One region of the Allobosea sp. 2KB_26 genome, then DNA from elsewhere that is predicted to be linked to it. Evidence: predicted binding sites of a transcription regulator. Region 1 holds the regulator's gene; each other region holds the start of a gene.
The links. The regulator PhoB, encoded in region 1, activates phosphate uptake and scavenging genes when phosphate is short. The targets are predictions, from matches to a motif close to TGTCATNNANCTGTCAT.

Region 1 (3,204 bases):
GGACCGCCATGTCACCGCCCTGATCGGGCCGTCGGGCTGCGGCAAGTCGACCCTGCTGCGCATCTTCAACCGGATCTATTCACTCTATCCGGAGCAGCGCGCCACCGGCGAGATCCTGCTCGACGGCCGCAACGTCATCAGCAACGATATCGATGTGAACGAGCTGCGCTCGCGCGTCGGCATGGTGTTCCAGAAGCCGACGCCCTTCCCGATGTCGATCTACGACAATGTCGCATTCGGCATCCGCCTCTATGAGAAGCCGCCGAAGTCCGAACTCGACGACCGCGTCGAAGGTGCGCTGCGCCGCTCTGCCCTCTGGGACGAGGTCAAGGACAAGCTGAAGACCTCCGGCATGGGCCTGTCCGGCGGCCAGCAGCAACGCCTCTGTATTGCGCGTACCATCGCCCAGAAGCCGGAAGTGATCCTGTTCGATGAGCCGACCTCGGCGCTTGATCCGATCTCGACCGGCAAGATCGAGGACCTGCTCGAGCAGCTCAAGACCGACTTCACCATCGTCATCGTCACCCACAACATGCAGCAGGCGGCGCGCATCTCGCAGTACACCGCCTTCATGTATCTGGGCGAGGTGATCGAGTTCGACGCCACCAACACCATCTTCATGAACCCGCACAAGAAGCAGACGCAGGATTACGTCACCGGTCGCTTCGGCTGAAACGGTACCAAGCCTTCCAACTGCTTTGCCGACAAAGGACACGCCGCGATGACTGATCACATCGTCCGCTCATATGACGCCGATCTCGAGGGGATCCGCCGCAGCCTTGCCGAGATGGGGGGCATGTCGGAGCGCATGCTCGGCGATTCGACGGTCGCCCTGGTGCGCCGTGATACCGGATTGGCACAGAAGGTCATCAGCGCCGACCAGCGCCTCGACAACCTGCAGCGTGAGGTCGAGGAGAAGGCGGTCCTCACCATCGCCCGGCGCCAGCCGCTCGCCAACGACCTGCGCGAGCTGATCTCCGCCATTCGCATCGCCGCCGATATCGAGCGTGTCGGCGATCTCGCCAAGAATATCGCCAAGCGCGCCGTTGCGATCTCCGGCCAGTTCCAGCCGCCGTCGCGTGCGGTCGTCGGCCTCGAGCATATGAGCCGCCTGGTTCAGGCCCAGCTCAAGGACGTGCTCGATGCCTATGCCGTCAGCAATGAGCAGAAGGCCATGGAGGTCTGGCGCCGAGACGACGAGATCGACGCGCTCTATACCTCGCTCTTCCGCGAGCTGCTCACCTATATGATGGAAGACCCGCGCAACATCACCTTCTGCACGCATCTCCTGTTCTGCGCGAAGAATGTCGAGCGTATCGGCGACCACACCACCAACATCGCCGAGACGATCCACTATCTCGTCACGGGCGAAGCCTTGGACGCAGCCCGTCCGAAGCTCGACACCACCAACATTCTTCTGGACGCCGCCACCGGTGAGTGACCGGCGCCCGACACCTTTGGGACCGAGTGAGACATGCCTGCACGCATCCTGATCGTTGAGGACGAAGAGCCGTTGACCCTGCTGCTGCGCTACAATCTCGAGGCCGAAGGCTTCGAGGTCGATAGCGTAGCGCGTGGCGACGATGCCGAGCTGCATCTGCGCGATCATACGCCGGACCTCGTGCTGCTCGACTGGATGCTACCGGGCCTTTCCGGCATTGAGCTCTGCCGGCGGCTGCGGACCCGTCGCGATACCGAGCGAGTGCCGATCATCATGCTCACGGCCCGCGGCGAGGAGACCGAGCGTGTGCGCGGCCTTGCCACCGGGGCTGACGACTATGTCGTCAAGCCTTTCTCGCTGCCCGAGCTGATCGCGCGCATCCAGGCGCTGCTGCGCCGCGCCAAGCCGGGTCATGTTGCCGGGCTGCTGGCCGCCGGCGATCTTGAACTCGACCGCACCACCCGCCGTGTCCGCCGCTCAGGGAGCGAGTTGCATCTCGGCCCGACCGAGTTCCGCCTGCTCGAGTTCCTGATGCAGGCGCCGGGTCGGGTCTATTCCCGCGCCCAGCTGCTCGACGCGGTCTGGGGTCGCGATGTCTATATCGACGAGCGCACTGTCGACGTCCATGTCGGCCGCCTGCGCAAGGCGATCACCCCCGACAACGCCAAGGATCCGCTGCGGACCGTTCGTGGCGCCGGCTACGCCTTCGACGAGACCTTTGCGCGGAGCTGAGACTTGGATCGTCGGGCCGGATATCGAACCCGGCGCGATGATCTGATCGTCTATGTTTGCATCGGCTTTCCCGAAAGCCGCAATCCACTTTTCGGGCCGATACTCTAGCGCGGCCCTGCGATGATGACCGCCGCGCCGGCGAGGCAGATCAGCCCGCCGGCAATGTCCCAGCGGTCGGGGCGAAAGCCCTCGACGACCCAGAGCCAGGCGAGCGAACTCACGATATAGATGCCGCCATAGGCGGCATAGGCGCGTCCGGCCATTTCGCTCTCCGCCAGCGTCAGCAGCCAGGCGAACAGGGCGAGGCAAACCAGTCCGGGCACGATCCACCAGATCGGCTTGCCGAGCCGGAGCCAGCCCCAGAACGCGAAACAGCCGGCGATTTCGAGAATGGCTGCGCCAAGATAGGCGGCGATGGTCGGCATGGTTCGTCCTATCGATGGCCCGCGCGGCGGGATTACCCTTGACCGCAGGCCGCGCGGACGGCAAGCCGGACCGATGTCCTCACATCACATCGCCATCATCGGAGCAGGGCCGTCCGGGCTGATTGCGGCCGAGCGCCTCGCAGTGGCCGGCCATGCGGTCACGATCTACGATCGCATGCCCTCGCCGGCTCGCAAATTCCTGCTGGCCGGGCGCGGCGGGTTGAACCTCACCCATTCCGAACCGCTCGACAGCTTCCTGGCCCGCTATCGCGATGCCCGAACCTGGCTGGAGCCGGCCATTCGTGCCTTCCCGCCGCAATCCCTGCGCGACTGGGCCGATGCGCTCGGGCAGGACACGTTCGTCGGCAGCAGCGGGCGTGTCTTCCCTCGCGCCATGAAGGCTTCCCCCCTGCTTCGTGCCTGGCTGCGCCGGCTCGATGGTCTCGGCGTCGCCTTCGCGCCTGGGCAGCGCTGGACCGGCTGGAGCGAAGCGGGCGTTCTGACGTTCCGGAGCCGCGATGGCGCCGATTTCGAGGCGAAGCACGACGCGACGCTGCTCGCGCTCGGCGGCGCAAGTTGGCCGCGGCTAGGGTCCGATGGCGCCTG
Region 2 (3,204 bases), on a different contig from region 1:
CCTGGCCCGCGTCTCAGAACGTGCCCTTGAACACGCCGCCGTCCATCAAGAGGTTCTGACCGGTGATGTAGCCGGCATGGGCGCTTGCCAGGAAGGCGCAGGCCTTGCCGAACTCCTCTGCATTGCCAAAGCGCCTCGCCGGAATCTCGGCCATGCGCCCCCTCGTCATTTCCTCGGGCGTGATCCCCTTGATCGCCGCCATCTTGGTGGTCGAGCCCTTCAACCGATCAGTATCGAACATGCCGGGCAGGATGTTGTTGATGGTGACGTTGGCATAGGCGACCTCGCGGGCCACGCCGGAGAAGAAGGCGGTCAGACCGGCGCGTGCTCCCGACGAGACATCGAGCCCCGTCAAGGGCGTCAGCACGCTCATCGAGGTGATGTTGACGATGCGGCCGAAGCCGCGCGCAATCATGCCGTCGACGACACGCTGCATCAGTTCAACCGGTGTCGCCATGTTCTGGATGACGCCTTCGAGAAGTGCTTCGCGCGAGATCTCGCGGAATGGCTTCGGCGGCGGGCCGCCATTGTTGTTGACCAGGATATCCGGCTCCGGTGCCGCGGCGAGCAACGCGTCCTGGCCAGCGCGGGTCGAGACATCGGCAACGACGGCGATCACGGTCGCTCCATATTTCGCCCGGATCTGGCTCGCCGTGGCCTCCAGCGTGGTGGCGTCGCGGCCATTGATGACCACGGTGCAACCGGCTTCGGCGAGAGCCTCGGCGCAGCCCCGGCCGAGTCCCTTGCTCGAGGCGCAAATGATGGCCGTACGGCCGGCAATACCCAAATCCATCGCGTTTCTCCGGAGCTTTTGCTGATGCCCAGCCGAGCAGAACCATGGATTGCGGTCTGCGTCATCAAAGCGCAATGCAAATCAGACACACGCCGCAAGCAATGCAACAAGATGGGCTGGCGGCATGAGCGACGAGGACGAGGCGAAGCAGGTTCGCAGCATCTTCATCTCCGACCTGCATCTGGGAACGCGTGGAGCACAGGCCGATCTCGTGCTCGAATTCCTGCGGGCCTATGATGCCCCGCAGATCTATCTGGTCGGCGACATCATCGACGGCTGGCGGCTGAAGAGCGGCTGGTACTTCCCGCAGGCGCATAATGATGTCGTGCAGAAGCTGTTGCGCAAGGTGCGCAAAGGGGCGCGGCTGATCTACATCACCGGCAACCACGACGATTTCCTGCGCGATTTCGCAGGGAGCGAGTTCGGCGGCATCCACATCGCGGACCATGCTCTGCATGAGGCCGCCGACGGCAAACGCATGCTGGTGATCCATGGCGATCTGTTCGATCTGGTCGTGCGCAACGCTAAATGGCTCGCGCTGCTGGGCGACTGGGCCTACACCGTCGCGCTTGCGTCCAATACGGTCGTCAACAAGGTCCGTCGCTTGCTCCACCTGCCGCACTGGTCGCTCTCGGCCTGGGCCAAGCAGAAGGTCAAGAACGCGGTCAACTATATCGGCGAGTTCGAGACCTGCCTTGCCGCCGAGGCGCGCCGCCATGGTGCGGACGGCGTGATCTGCGGCCATATCCACCACGCCGCACATCGCAAGATCGACGGGCTCACCTACATCAATACAGGCGACTGGGTCGAAAGCTGCACGGCGGTGGTCGAACACCATGACGGCCGCTTCGAGGTTATTCGCTGGCCGCAATACCGGCTGAAGAGCGAGCCCGCGCGGCCGATCCCGCTGCCGGCCCTGGTCAGCGAGGCGGCCTGATGCGCGTCCTCATCGCGACGGACGCCTGGCGCCCCCAGATCAACGGGGTCGTCCGGTCGCTGGAGCGGATGGCCGAGGCGGGGCCGTCATTCGGCGTGACGCCGCATATGCTGACGCCCGAGGGGTTTCGGCAGATTGGCTTGCCATCCTATCCCGATATCCGCATCGCGCTGGCAACCCAGGGCGCTATCGCCCGGCGCATCACCGATTTCGGGCCGGACCACATCCATATCGCGACGGAAGGGCCGATCGGCTGGCTGACCCGCGCCGTCTGCCTCGCCCAGAAGCGCACGTTCACGACGAGCTACCACACAAGGTTCCCGCAATATGTCGCGGCCCGCTGGCCCATTCCGGAACGCTGGAGCTACCAGTTCCTGCGCCGGTTTCATGGGGCGGCTGCGGGGGTCATGGTCTCGACCGCGACGGTCGAGGCCGAACTGAAAGAGAACGGCTTCGAGCGCATCCTGCGCTGGGGGCGAGGCGTCGATCTCCAGCAGTTCCATCCGCGCCAGCCAAGCGTGCTCGATCTCCCGCGTCCCATCTTCCTCAGTGTCGGGCGCGTCGCGGTCGAAAAGAACCTGGATGCCTTCCTGTCGCTGCGCCTGCCCGGCAGCAAGGTCGTCGTCGGTGACGGTCCCGCACGAACCGACCTGCAGCGCGCCTTCCCGGACGTGACGTTCCTGGGCACGCGCGAGGGCGAGGAACTGGCTGCGATCTATGCGTCTTCGGATGTCTTCGTCTTTCCGAGCCTGACCGACACCTTTGGCATCGTGCTGCTCGAAGCCGCAGCAAGCGGGCTGCCCGTCGCGGCCTTTCCAGTGCAGGGGCCGAGCGATGTCTTTGCCGGCAGCGGTGCTGCTGTGCTGGACGAGGATCTGCGCGGCGCAGCGTTAGCGGCCCTGCGCATTCCGCGCGAAGCCTGCCTGGGACTTGCCGCAGGCCATAGCTGGCAAAGCAGTGCTGAGCAGTTCTACGGACATATCCGGCGGATCTCCCAGCGCGCTCCGGCCCAGAGCATCACAACCTTCGCGAACGCCCGTGCCGGGGAAGCGCAGGCGCGGGAGCAGCAGCGGGCTTGAGCTCGCGCCGAAACACGTCCCGTCTTTCGTGCACGGAGGCGATGACGAGGCCCATCGGCACGCCAAGCCCGACAAGCGCTGCCTCCGACAATTGCAGACTGGCCTCGATGGTTTCCGGCACTGCGTCGTTGACCCCGAGCTCATAGAGATGCCGGGCATGGGCGGCGTCGCGGGCGCGCGCCACGATGACGAGATCGGGGCGCAGAGCCCTTGCCGCCTTGACGATCTCATCGACCGCACGGTGGTTGTGGATCGTGACGATCAGGGCGCTTGCGTCGACCACGCCGCAGAGTTTCAGGAAGTCTGGCTTGGTCGCGTCGCCGAAGAAGGCAGGCCGGCCCGCGCGCCGTTGGCCCGCGATCAGGATCGGATCGGAGTCGAGGGCGATATAGGGC
Region 3 (3,204 bases), on a different contig from region 1:
CCCTGGCATCACCCGTTCGGACCTGCTCGTCATCAACAAGACCGATCTCGCTCCTCATGTTGGCGCGGATCTTGCTGTGATGGACCGGGACTCGAGGACCATGCGGGGCAAGCGGCCCTTCGTCTTCACCAATACGAGGGAGGGCGAGGGCGTCGATGCGGTGGTGGATTTCATCGAGAGCGTGGGCGGCCTGAAGGCGAGCGCCGGGGGATAGGGGAGGCGAACATGCTGACGCGGTTGACGGGCGCCCTGGCATTGGTCTTGACGATAATGGCGGCGCCCGCCCTTGCCCATACCGGAATGGGCTCCGTCGATGGTCTCGTTCACGGGCTGCAGCATCCGCTCACCGGGTTGGATCATGTGCTGGCGATGATCGCGGTCGGCCTCTGGGCCGGGCTCATCGGTGGCAGGGCGCGCATCGCGTATCCCGTCGCCTTCGTCTCGGCCATGGCGCTGGCCGGGCTCTGGGCCATGGCCGGCGGACAGCTTCCAGGCGCGGAGGTTGGCATTGCCTTTTCTGTCGTCATCCTCGGGCTCGCCATCGCGCTCAATCTCTCGCCACCGCTCGCCGCCGGTGCCCTGGTCTGCGGGGTCTTCGCGATCTTCCATGGCTTTGCCCATGGTGCCGAGTTGCCGGAGGATGCCAGCGGTGTGAGCTATGCGATCGGCTTTGTGATCGCGACATCGGCTCTGCATGGAGTAGGCTTGCTTCTTGCGAGCCAGCTTGCGGTGCGGATGCCGCAGCTTGCCCGCATCGCCGGTGGCGGTCTCATTCTGGCAGGTGTCGCAATCCTGTCGGGCTGAGTGCGGGCCTTCCCCTCAATGCGTTAGGCGTCGTGGCTCATGACACCTGCGTTGAAAATTCTGATCGTCGATGCCAACCCGGTCCGGGCTGCCATTCTCGATGAGGGCTTCCGCGAAGCGGGCTTTACCGACCTCGTCCGAATCGGCGCGACGCATGGGCAAGTCACTGTCATCGAGGCCCATGACCCCGATGTGGTCGTGATCGATCTCGTGAATCCCGGCCATAATGCACTCGCCGAGATGCTTCTGGTCAGCCGGCGCCCGAAGCGGCCGATCAGCGCGTTCGTCGAACCGGTGGATGCGGCCTTGATCGAGGCTGCTGTTGAGGCAGGGGTCGCGGTCTATGTCGTCGACGGGCTGAAGTGGGAGGCCCTTGAGCCAATCCTCCAGACCTGCATCAGTCGCTTCAGCGCCGCCTCGAAGCTGCGTGAGGGGCTGGACGAGGTGCGGTCGCAGCGCGACGATCGCGCGCTGATCGATCGTGCGAAGGGGATCGTCATGCACCTCAAGGGGCTCCCCGAAGCGGAAGCCTATGCCCTGATGCGCCGCACCGCGATGAACGAGAAGCGCAAGCTGGTCGACATCGCCCGTTCCATCATCACCGCGGCGGAGGTGTTGAAATGACCCCGCACCGGTGCGTCGGCGATCTGCCCCTGGCCGATGCCGCCATTTGCTGACCGTTCCGGCCGATGCCGGCTTTGCGGAAGGCGGCTCGGTCGATGACGCTGTCGCCCGTCTCGGTACCTTGAACAGGGGGGGGCGCCATCCTGATCGGCCCGCGCCCGTCATTCCGCTGTCATGATGGCCCGTCAAGCGCGCTCTCCCAAGGGCTGCGGCGGAGGCGGGCGTGTCACTTCATATCACGGGCGGAACAGTTATGACCGCCGCGCTCACCCGTGCCGATCTCGTCACCGACGGATCGTGCATCGCCGCCCTCGATGCGTCCCCTCCTGCCGGCGCCTTGCACCTGGATGCCGCCGGCCTCCTCGTCTTGCCGGGCATGGTCGATTGTCATGGCGATGCCTTCGAGCGGCACATCATGCCGCGACCGCGGGTGTCCTTCGACATCGATCTCGCCCTGCGCGACGCCGATCGCGCCATGCTGAGTTGCGGCATCACCACGGCCTTCCACGGTGTGACCTGGTCCTGGGAACCCGGTCTGCGCGGAGCCGGCAATGCGCGGCGCCTGATCGACGCGATCGCGCGGCTCGCGCCGGAGCTCGGGGCCGATACGCGATTCCATTTACGCCACGAGACCTTCAACCTCGATGCCGAGGCCGAGATCATCGAGTGGCTGCAGGCGGGGCGCGTCGGAGTACTGGCCTTCAACGACCATACCGGCGGCATCCTCAAGGAGACGACCCGGCCGGACAAGGTCGCCAAGATGGTCGAGCGCACCGGCCTCTCGCATGCGGACTTCATGGCGCTGGCGCAGAACGTCCATGACCGCGGTAACGACGTGCCGGGATCGGTCGCGCGGCTGGCGAAAATCTCGCTGGCCGCCGGCATTCCGACGCTCTCGCATGACGACATGAGCCCGGACATGCGGCGCTGGTATCGCTCGCTCGGCGTGACCGTGGCGGAATTCCCGATGGATGAGGCGACGGCACGTGAGGCTGTCGCGCATGGCGAGGCGACGGTGTTCGGCGCGCCCAATGTCGTGCGCGGCGGTTCGCATACCGGCTGCCCGGCAGCGGAGGACATGGTCGGCAAGCGGCTCTGCACCATCCTGGCGTCGGATTACTACTACCCCGCGCTGCTGCTGGCGCCCTTCATGCTGGCGCGCAGCGGCACGGCGAGCTTTCCCGACGCCTGGAAGCTGGTCTCGCAGGCCCCGGCCGATGCCCTTGGCCTGATCGATCGCGGCGTCATCGCGCCCGGCAGGCGGGCGGATCTGATCATCGTCGAGGACGCGCCGCAGCCGCGCGTCGTTGCAACGATCGCTGGCGGCAAGCTGGTGCAGCTCGCCGACCAGCGTCTTCTGGCCTGAGTAGCGTCTTGCGGCCTGATCAGGCGTCGTAGCCGCGCAGGCTGGTCAGGGCGGTCATCACGCCGCGCAGCTCTGCCAGACCGCGCAGGCGACCGACGGCTGGGTAGCCCGGGAAACTGCCCTTGCCGACATCGTCGAGCAGTTCATGACCGTGATCGGGCCGCATCGGGATGCGCCAATGGCGCCAGCCGGCGGCCTTGCGGCGCTGCTCCTCGGCCATCAGCACATCGACCAGTGCCACCATGTCGGTGTCGCCGCCGAGATGCTCAGCCTCCATGAAGGAACCGTCCGGATCCTTGGCGACATTGCGCAGATGCGCGAACCAGATCCGGTCGGCGAAGCGCCGGGCGATTCCGGGTACGTCGTTCTTTGGGTTGGCCCCCAGCGAGCCCGAGCACAGCGTCAGGCCA
Region 4 (3,204 bases), on a different contig from region 1:
CCTCGGCGCAGACCATCACGACAATGAGCGCCGCACCTGGATCGTCATTGCGTTGACCACGACGATGATGGTCGGCGAGATCGTCGCCGGCACGCTGTTCGGCTCGATGGCGCTCGTCGCCGATGGCTGGCACATGTCGACCCATGCGGCGGCGCTGCTGATCGCGGCTCTCGCCTATCGCTTCGCGCGGCGCCATGCCCGTGACCCACGCTTCAGCTTCGGCACCGGAAAGCTCGGCGATCTCGCGGCTTTCGCTAGCGCGCTCGTGCTGGCGCTCGTCGCTCTCTTCATCGGTTGGGAATCGGTGATGCGGCTCGTCCATCCGGTGCCGATCGTCTTCGGGCAGGCGATTGCCGTCGCGGTTCTGGGCCTTGCGGTCAATCTCGCGAGCGCCTGGCTGCTGAAGGGCGAGCATGGACATGACCATGGCCATGCGCATCACCATGACCACCACGATCATGCGCATGGTGGCTCGGACCACGATCACCATCATGACCACCAGGCCCGGAGTGGGCGGGATCATAATCTGCAGGCGGCCTATCTGCATGTGCTGGCGGATGCCTTCACCTCCGTGCTTGCCATCGTCGCGCTGCTCGGCGGCAGCCTCTATGGCTGGGTTTGGCTCGACCCGGCGATGGGCCTCGTCGGCGCGCTGGTGATCGCCCATTGGTCGTTCGGATTGCTGCGCGCGTCGGGGGCGGTGCTCCTCGACACGGTGCCCGACAAGGCTCTCGCCGCGGGGATCGAGGCCCGGCTTGCCGCCGAGGGCGCAGAGGTCGCGGACCTGCATCTCTGGCAGGTTGGGCCGGGGCATTGCTCGGCGATCGTCTCGGTCGTGGCCACCCATCCGAAGCCGCCGGCCGCCTACAAGGCGCTGCTTGCCGGGCTGCCGATGCTGTCCCATGTCACAGTCGAGGTGAACCCGCGCGTCGCCGCGCTGTGATGCATCAGGAGCCTGCCCGGGCTCAGTGGATCATGTCGCGGCGCTTGAGCAGCAGATATACGCTGAGCGCCGCCAGTGCGCACAGGATTACGACATAGACGAAGCCCCATTCATTCTCGAGAAAGGGCAGGCCCTTGGTGTTGACGCCGAACAGGCCGGTGATCAGCGTCGCCGGCATCAGTGTCGCGGTCAGGATCGAGAGCACGTAGAGATGGCTGTTGGTCTGGGCGGTCAGGCGCGAGGCAATCTCGTCCTGCAGCAGTCGGGCGCGCTGCTGCACGATCTGTACATCGGTCAGCATGGTGTCGACGCGCTGCAAGAGCCGGCTTGCGGCGCTCTTCACGGTCTCCGGAGCGGCCCGCGTCGAGGCATTCTCCGAAAAGCGACGAAAGAGCTGGTGCAGGCCGTTGAGCTGGCGGTGCAGCCGCACAGTCCGCCGGCGGATCAAACCCAATCGGCGCGCCTCGTCGCTGACGCGCTCGTCGATGACATGGTCCTCGATCGAGTCGGTGTCCTCGGTCAGCTGCATCACCGCTTCGGCGACATCCTCGATGACGAACTCGATGATGCGCTCGAACAGCATCACGGGCGAACTTGCCCGGTAGCCAGCCTCCAATGCGTCGCGCGTCAGGCGCGTCGCCTGCATGGCCTGTCGCCGACCCGTCAGCAGAAACCGGTCGGCGATGATCCAATGCAGCATGCCCATCTCATCGGCGGGGCTGCCGACCTCGCGGATCTGGTCGAAGGTGATGCCCCAGGCGAAGTCACGATTGTGATGGAGGCGCTGATGGTCGTCCTGGGTCAGGAACAGGGTCTGCGCCTCGGCGGGCAGAGCGCTGCAATCGGCGACCCATTGCTTGGCGCGGCCATGCACGAGATCGAGATGGATCCAGACGAACTCGGCCTCGGGGAGCGCAAGGTCGGGCATCTCGCGACGAGGAAGGAGATGCGCACGGCCGTCGGCATCAAAATGGTAGACCCAGACGAACCCGGCCCGGGATTGCAGATCATGGAGCATTCCGGCCACGCCCTGGCGGGCGATTTCTCATAAGGGGTTGCGCTGCCCCGGATCAGGGCGCGCGTATCATGACAGCCTCGTGACAGCGCAACGGGTGCCGCAGAGTCAATCGCGGGCGAGAGAGCCGGTCACTTGTGGATCACGGTTGGCGGTCGCCTTGCCCGGGACGCGCGCGGGAGGCAGCATCTTGAGCGTTGCGCCTCCGGCAGCCTGCGGAGCCTTGGAACCGGCCGATGTCGCGGGCGCGCGGTTTCCGGCTACCTTCGGTTCGCCACCCCGCCACTTCCGGGCCCCGATGTCGAAGCGGCCCTCGCGCCAGGCCGCGAATTCCCGCTCGGAGCCGAAGAAGGCGTTGCGGTCGACATCGCCGGTTATGCCGGGCACGCGTCCTGTGGTGGTGAACTGCCAGAATTCCCATTTGCTGCGCTCATAGCGGTGGCGCAGCGGGGCCGCGGTCGAGCGCAGCCAGTAGGGATGATCGTTGAACTCGCCTTCCAGCACATCCTCGTGGAAGGTGATGTCGGTATAGATGATCGGCTTCTTGCCAGTGTGTTCCTGCAGGCCCTTCAGCATCTCGCTGATCTTGGCGAGCGCCTTATCGCGCGGGATCTTCTTGCCGCAGCTCTCCGACTCGCCGTTCCATTCGACATCGAGCACAGGCGGCAGGGCATCCGGGTCCTTCGGGATATGGCGCTTGAACCAGCGCACCTGATCCTTGGCCGGGCGGCACCAATAGACGAAATGGTAGGCGCCGCGCGCCACGCCGGCCTTCTTCGCCCCCTCCCAGTTCTTGCGGAAATTGGGGTCGAGGTGGTCGCCGCCCTCGGTCGCCTTGATGAAGGCAAAGCGGGTACCGGCATCCTTGACCTTGGCCCAGTCGATCTCGCCCTGCCAGCGCGAGATGTCGATGCCCTGGATCGCCTGGCGGCGTGCATCGCGGACGCCGTGATGGGGCGAGGCGTCGCCCTTCTTGGGATAGAGCGCGAAGGCGGGGCCGGCGCTGCCGAGTGCAAGGCCGAGAACTGCAAGAAAGCACCGCAGTCCCTTGTAATCGGTCTTCATACGCGCCGGCATCCGCCCCTCCTGCATGCAAGCAGTGGTGCGGCAGGCGTGGTTAAGGCGCGGTAAGCGTTCGCTCGGATGCGAGCGGATGATTTCAGGGTTGGTTAACCGGCGCGCCCGCTGAAGCATCGGCCCGAAAAGTGGATTGCGGCTTTTCGGGAAGGCCGATGCAAACACAGAA

Region 2: the regulator PhoB is predicted to act here: its motif matches at 853-869, upstream of AB4099_RS00985 (UDP-2,3-diacylglucosamine diphosphatase).
Region 3: the regulator PhoB is predicted to act here: its motif matches at 1,588-1,604, upstream of AB4099_RS15940 (alpha-D-ribose 1-methylphosphonate 5-triphosphate diphosphatase).
Region 4: the regulator PhoB is predicted to act here: its motif matches at 2,030-2,046, upstream of AB4099_RS31765 (CorA family divalent cation transporter).

What each region holds. Positions count from the first base shown of each region.
Region 1 covers NZ_JBFRHE010000004.1:483,017-486,220, forward strand. Annotated here, with positions in the region: gene pstB (phosphate ABC transporter ATP-binding protein PstB) at 1-673, shown strand, start outside; gene phoU (phosphate signaling complex protein PhoU) at 722-1,441, shown strand; gene phoB (phosphate regulon transcriptional regulator PhoB) at 1,475-2,173, shown strand; gene AB4099_RS15690 (YnfA family protein) at 2,278-2,598, opposite strand; gene AB4099_RS15695 (TIGR03862 family flavoprotein) at 2,672-3,204, shown strand, end outside.
Region 2 covers NZ_JBFRHE010000001.1:193,088-196,291, reverse strand. Annotated here, with positions in the region: gene AB4099_RS00990 (SDR family oxidoreductase) at 14-793, opposite strand; gene AB4099_RS00985 (UDP-2,3-diacylglucosamine diphosphatase) at 918-1,730, shown strand; gene AB4099_RS00980 (glycosyltransferase family 4 protein) at 1,730-2,809, shown strand; gene AB4099_RS00975 (cation:proton antiporter domain-containing protein) at 2,748-3,204, opposite strand, start outside.
Region 3 covers NZ_JBFRHE010000005.1:15,785-18,988, reverse strand. Annotated here, with positions in the region: gene ureG (urease accessory protein UreG) at 1-214, shown strand, start outside; gene AB4099_RS15950 (HupE/UreJ family protein) at 226-804, shown strand; gene AB4099_RS15945 (ANTAR domain-containing response regulator) at 844-1,428, shown strand; gene AB4099_RS15940 (alpha-D-ribose 1-methylphosphonate 5-triphosphate diphosphatase) at 1,652-2,794, shown strand; gene uxuA (mannonate dehydratase) at 2,814-3,204, opposite strand, start outside.
Region 4 covers NZ_JBFRHE010000023.1:23,495-26,698, reverse strand. Annotated here, with positions in the region: gene dmeF (CDF family Co(II)/Ni(II) efflux transporter DmeF) at 1-943, shown strand, start outside; gene AB4099_RS31765 (CorA family divalent cation transporter) at 966-1,961, opposite strand; gene AB4099_RS31760 (glycoside hydrolase family 25 protein) at 2,067-3,035, opposite strand.